2 regions of the Mesorhizobium sp. P170090 genome follow, and region 2 is predicted to be linked to the other one. Evidence: predicted binding sites of a transcription regulator. Region 2 holds the regulator's gene; the other holds the start of a gene.
What was found. The regulator PhoB, encoded in region 2, activates phosphate uptake and scavenging genes when phosphate is short. The targets are predictions, from matches to a motif close to TGTCATNNANCTGTCAT.
Positions count from the first base shown of each region.

Region 1: olsB (l-ornithine N(alpha)-acyltransferase) is a predicted target of PhoB. The motif match lies at 1,710-1,726, and genes of this name have one in related genera.

Region 1 is NZ_JBYNWH010000001.1:6,262,645-6,265,922, forward strand. It holds gene AC3EML_RS30255 (response regulator) at 1-1,515, shown strand, start outside; gene olsB (l-ornithine N(alpha)-acyltransferase) at 1,790-2,665, shown strand; gene AC3EML_RS30265 (trimeric intracellular cation channel family protein) at 2,758-3,278, opposite strand, start outside.
Region 2 is NZ_JBYNWH010000001.1:194,162-197,439, forward strand. It holds gene AC3EML_RS00960 (ROK family protein) at 1-1,088, shown strand, start outside; gene phoB (phosphate regulon transcriptional regulator PhoB) at 1,119-1,808, opposite strand; gene phoU (phosphate signaling complex protein PhoU) at 1,825-2,529, opposite strand; gene pstB (phosphate ABC transporter ATP-binding protein PstB) at 2,571-3,278, opposite strand, start outside.

The DNA.
Region 1 (3,278 bases), 6.1 Mb from region 2:
CTCGCCACCGTCAGCCATGAGATCCGCACGCCGATGAACGGCATCATGGGCATGGCCAAGCTTCTGGCTGACACCAATCTGTCGCCCGAGCAGCGCACCTATGTCGGCGCTGTCTCGACCTCGGCCAGCGCCCTTTTGGCGCTCATCGAGGATTTGCTCGACTATTCCAAGATAGAGGCCGGCCGTTTCGACCCGGAGCCGCAGCCGACATCGCTGCGCGAAATCGCCGACAACATCATCGAACTGATGGCGGCCAAAGCCTTCGCCAAGAACATCGGCCTCGGCTGTCATGTCGAGCCCGACGTGCCACAGATGATCATGGCCGATCCGGGAAGAGTCAGGCAGGTGCTGCTCAACCTGATCGGCAATGCGATCAAGTTCACCGACACCGGCGGCGTGCTGGTTTCGGTTGCACGGGCCCGCACCGAGACCAGCGACCGCATCTGCTTCACCGTCGCCGACACCGGCCCTGGCCTGCGCGAAGACGACATGGAGCGCATCTTCGAGGAATTCGAACAGTCCGACGGCACCTCGACCCGCACCCATGGCGGCGCCGGCCTCGGTCTTGCTATCTCAAGGCGGCTGGTGACCGCCATGGGCGGTGCCATTTCGGTGTCGAGCCGGCTTGGCGAGGGATCGGAATTCGTCTTCGAGATCCCGGCCGCAGGAGCAACCGAAGCACCGCAGAACCGGCAGAACATCCTCGCCGGCCGGCGCGCCGTGATCGTGTCGAAGAACGCCGTCGAGGCGGACGCCATCGCCCGCACCATCCGCGCCCATGGCGGCGCCGTCGACGTCGCCGCAACCGCTTCCCAGGCGACGCCCTTCGCCGAACATTGCGATGTGCTGTTGATCGACGCGGCCCTGGAGGACGGCGACGGCAGACTGCTCAAGCGCCTGCGCCAGAGTGGCTTTGCCGATTGCGAGGCGATCACGCTGATCGCGCCGACCGACCGCGGCATGCTTGGCGAATTCCGCACCAGCGGCTACGCCACCTTCTTGGCGAGGCCGGTGCGCGGCGAAACCCTGCTGCGCGTGCTGCTGACCAGTCATGCCCCTGCCTTGCCGCCGCCCAAGCCGGAAAAGACCGGCGCGTCCTCGCTTCGTGCCCATGGCGGGCGCCAGCAAGGTTTGTCGGTGCTGATCGCCGAAGACAACGACATCAACGCCATGCTTGCCCGCGCCACGCTTTTGAAGGCGGGACATCGCGTGAAAGTGGTCGGCAATGGCAAGGCCGCGGTCGAGGCGGTGACCGAAGCCGGGCTGAAAAATCGCTTCGATGTGGTGCTGATGGATTTGCACATGCCGGTCATGGACGGGCTGGACGCGATCGCCGCCATCCGCCGCCACGAGGAGGAAATGGCTGTGCCGCCGGTTCCGATCATGGTGCTTTCGGCCGACAGCCAGGAAAAGACCCGCCACACCGTGCTCGCCCATGGCGCCAGCGGCTTTGTCACCAAGCCGCTCGATCCCGACGCGCTGGTCCATGCCGTCGAGGGCCAGGTGGCCGCCTGAATTCATGTCGCTCAAAAGTGGCCCCGGTTTTGAGAAGACGACATGCAAAACAAAGACTTGAAGCGCGTCGCGTAAATCGTCCTAGCGCGACGCGCTTCAAGGCGACGCTGGCGCAATCCTCGCGTCACGTAGGTAGCCGAATGAGGGTTTTCGCCAGCCGACGAAGTATTGCCCGTCGCGCCGTATCACGGTACTGTCACAATCCTGTTGCACCTACACCGTATCCCCGTGCCAAGAGGGATGGCTCGAAGGAGAATCACTCGTGCATACAGTTATGCCGGAATGTGACACTCGGCCCAGCGCAGGCGGCGCTTTGCTCGCCGCGCGGAACGCCGATGCCGTCGCAACAGGCGCACCGCTGGGCCGTATCGGCAATCTCGAAGTGCGGCTTGCCCGCAATGAGGCCGAGATCGCCGCCGCGCAGGAAGTGCGCTACCGGGTGTTTTATGACGAGCTTGGCGCCAGGAAGGACCTGTTCCAGGCGCAGGACCGGCGCGACGCCGACCGCTTCGACCCGCTGTGCGACCATCTGCTGGTGCTTGACACCTCGATCTCCGGCCCCGAGCATCGCCGCATCGTCGGCACTTACCGCCTGCTGCGGCAAGAGATTGCGGCGACCGCCGGCGGCTTCTATTCCGAAGGCGAGTTCGAACTGACCAAGCTGATCGCCCGCCATCCTGGCCAGCGCTTCCTTGAGCTCGGCCGCTCCTGCGTGCTGCCGGAATACCGCTCGAAGCGCACCATCGAGGCGCTGTGGCAAGGCATCTGGGCCTACATCAACCACTATGAGATCGGCGTGATGACCGGTTGTGCCTCGTTCCCTGGCACGGTGCCGGCTGCGCATGCCGAGGCGCTCACCTACCTTGCCCATCACTGCCGGACCAACTCCGCCTGGGATGTGCGGGCGGTCTCCGGGCGCTATTGCTCGATGGACCTTATGCCGATCGAGGCGGTCAACGCCAAGGCGGCGATTGCGGCCATGCCGCCGTTGGTCAAGGGCTATCTGCGCGTCGGCGCCCGCATCGGCGACGGCTGCGTCATCGACCGTGAGTTCTCCACCGTCGATGTGTTCGTGGTGATGCCGGTCAAGGAAATCGGCGCCCGCTACGTCAACTATTATGGCGGGGAAGCGCAGCGCTTTGCGGCGTGAGGCAGTAGGCAGTAGGCAGTAGTGAAGGCTGCCGCGAATGCTGACTACCGACTATTCCCTATTCCCTATTCCCTATTCCCTAATCCCTCTCCCTACGGAATATCCTCCGGTCGCCGTCCCGGGCGGCTCTTGTAGGACGGAAAGGTCCAGCCGAATTTCAGCGCGCCGCCGCGCACCAGGAAAGCCGCGACGAAGCCGGCGATATCCGAGGCGAGCGGCGGCAGGCCGGCAAGATCGCCAAGTGTGTAGAGGCCGGCGCCCGCGAGTGCGGCGGTGACGTAGATTTCGGGCCTGAGCAGCACCGATGGCTCGCCGGCCAGCAGATCGCGCAGGATGCCGCCAAATGTGGCGGTCAACACGCCCATAACAACGGAGACGACCGGCGAGCCGGTGATGGCCAGCCCCTTGGCCGCGCCCATTACGGAAAAGGCCGCCAATCCGATGGCGTCGAGCCAGAGCAGCCATTTCCAGCGGGATTCGACGCGGTGGGCGATGAAGAAGACCAGCACCGCAACCGCCGCGCAAACCAGCACATAGCCGGAGTTGGCGACCCAAAAGACGGGCAGGTTGAGGATGACGTCGCGAAGCGTGCCGCCGCCAATGCCGGTGACGC
Region 2 (3,278 bases):
ATCTGATTCAAGAAGGCATCCTGATTGAAGGCAAGCCTGGCGAGACCGGCTCGCTGAAACGCGGCCGGCCGCAGGTCGGCCTTGGCCTCAATCCGGAAGCGGCGGCGGTGATGACCGTGGTGCTGTCGCTGAACTTCCTCTCCGTCACCGTCATCGACTATGCCGGCCAGGTGGTCGCGGAAGAACAGCGCCGGCTCGACACGCTGACCATGCCGCGCGACGAACTGATCGGCGAATGCGTAGCAATCGTCCGGCGGCGTCTCGAGGACCCGGACCTGGACGTCCAGAGCATCGCCCGCATTGCCATGGGCATCCAGGGCATCACCGATTCGCAGGCGCGGGCCATGCTGTGGTCGCCAATCACGCCACTGACCGACATTGCCTTCGCCGACATGTTGGAAGCGGAATTCGGCATTCCGGCCACCATGGAGAACGACTGCAATATGATGGCGGTGGCGCTGCAATGGCGCCAGCCCGAGCGCTACCGCGACAATTTTATCGCCATCCTCTTATCGCACGGCATCGGCATGGGACTGGTGCTGAAAGGCGAACTTTTCACCGGCACCCATTCCTCGGGCGGCGAGTTCGGCCACATGATCCACCGTCCGGGCGGCGCGCTCTGCCGCTGCGGGCGGCGCGGCTGCGTCGAGGCCTATGCCGGAAACTACGCCATCTGGCGCAGCGCCAAAATGATGGGCGAGGATGCCGAGCCGGTCGATATCGGCGACGCTGATATGCGCGCACTCGCCGCGCGCGCCCGCGAAACCGACGGCCCGGAGCGCGAAGCCTATCGCAAGGCCGGCGAGGCGCTCGGCTTCGGCCTCGGCAGCCTGTTTGCGCTGATCGATCCGGCACCCGTCGCCATGGTAGGCGTCAGCGCCGCCGCCTTCGACTTGATCGAACCGGCATTGCGCGAAGCGATCGCCCAGACCGCCGGCGGCCAGCACTCGAAATCGATCTCCTTCGACACCGAGCCCAACGAGCTGCCGCTGATCCGCGAAGGCTGTGCCATGCGCGCGCTCGGCTTCGTCGATCAGGAGATTTTCGCGCCGGGCATTCAGGCCAAATCCGGCAAGCATGTCGCCTGAATGGCCGGCAACGGCGCGACGCGCAGCATCCTAGTCTTCCCTGATCGCGTAGCCGGCGCCGCGAATGGTACGGATGACATCCGGCATGCGGCCGTTGTTGACCGCTTTGCGTAAGCGCCCGACATGGACGTCGACGGTTCGCTCGTCGATATAGATCGTCTCGCCCCAGACATTGTCGAGCAGTTGGCTGCGCGAGAACACGCGGCCGGGATGGCGCATCATGAATTCGAGCAGCCGGAACTCGGTCGGTCCGAGCCTGATCTCGCTCTTCTTGCGGTAGACACGGTGCGACTCGCGGTCGAGCACGATGTCGCCGACCTTGAGCACGCTGGACAGCACTTCCGGCTTGGCCCGGCGCAGCAGCGCCCTCACGCGCGCCATGAACTCCGGCGTCGAGAATGGCTTGACCAGATAGTCGTCGGCGCCGGTGGACAGGCCGCGCACGCGATCGCTTTCCTCACCGCGCGCGGTCAGCATGATGATCGGCAGCCGCTCGGTTTCGGGCCGCACTCTAAGGCGCCGGCAGAGCTCGATGCCGGAAACAGCGGGCACCATCCAGTCGAGCACCAGGAGATCGGGCACGTTTTCCTGCAGGCGGATCTCGGCCTCGTCGCCGCGTGTCACCACCTCGACGTGATAGCCTTCGGATTCGAGGTTGTAGCGGAGGAGCACGCCTAGCGGCTCCTCGTCCTCCACGACCATGATGCGTGGCGCGATCATCGGCAGTTCACCCTCATCAGGCCGGCATGGCCATCGCCGTCTCGTCCTGCTTCGGACGATTGGCGGGCAGTTGCTGGCCGGTCAGCACATAATACGCATTTTCGGCGATGTTGGTGACATGATCGCCGATGCGCTCAAGATTCTTGGCGCAGAACAAGAGATGCGTGCAGGCGGTGATGTTGCGAGGGTCTTCCATCATGTAGGTCAAGAGCTCACGAAACACGGACGTGTATTTGACGTCGATGCGCTCGTCGTCATTCCTGAGTTTTGCAAGCGCTGCCGCATCGGTGGCGGCATATTCCTCGACGACGCCTTGCACCTGGATCAGCACCAGCTGCGCCATGGCGTCGATGGAGTGCGAGAGGTCGCGCGGCGTGACGCTCAAGCCCACGGTGCCGACGCGTTTGGCGATGTTCTTGGCGAGGTCGCCGATGCGCTCGAGGTCGCCCGCCATGCGGATCGAGCCGACCACGGCACGCAGATCGTTGGCCATCGGCTGACGCTTGGCGATCAGCGTGATGGCGCGGTCGTCCAGTTCGCGCTGGCGCGCATCCATGATGGCGTCGTCGGAAACGACACGCTGTGCCAGCGCATTGTCCGAATTGAGCAGCGCCCTGGTCGAGCCGCTGACCATCGAGCCTGCCAGATCGCCCATGTCGCGGATCAGCTTGCTGATCTGCCCGAGCTCTTCATCGAAGGAGGCGACGGTATGTTCACCCATGATCTTGGTCCTCGTGCCTGAAAATTCACCCGCCGGACGGCTCAGCCGAAGCGGCCGGTAATGTAGTCCTGGGTGCGCTTGTCGTCGGGGTTGGTGAACATCTTGTCGGTGGCGCCCTCCTCGACGAGATAGCCGAGATGGAACATCGCCGTGCGCTGCGACACGCGCGCCGCCTGCTGCATCGAATGGGTGACGATGACGATCGTGTAGTTCTGGCGCAGCTCGTCTATCAGCTCCTCGACACGGGCGGTGGCGATCGGATCGAGCGCCGAGCAGGGCTCGTCCATCAGGATCACCTCCGGCGACACGGCGATGGCGCGCGCGATGCACAGGCGCTGCTGCTGGCCGCCGGACAGGCCGGTGCCGGGCTCCTGCAGGCGGTCCTTGACCTCGTTCCAGATCGCCGCCTTCTTCAGGCTCTGCTCGACGATCTGGTCCATGTCGGACTTGCGCTTGGCCAGCCCATGGATGCGCGGGCCGTAGGCGACGTTCTCGTAGATGGACTTCGGGAACGGGTTGGGTTTCTGGAACACCATGCCGACGCGTGCGCGCAGTTCGACGACATCGATGTTCTTGTCGTAGATGTCGTCTTCATCGAGCGTGATCTTGCCGGTCACCCGCGCCGAATCGATGGTGTCGTTCATGCGGTTGAGGCAGCGCAAGAAGGTCGACTTGCCGCAGCCGGAGGGGCCGATCAGCGCCGTCACCTGGTTCTGGCGGACGTCGAGATTGACGTCGAACAACGCCTG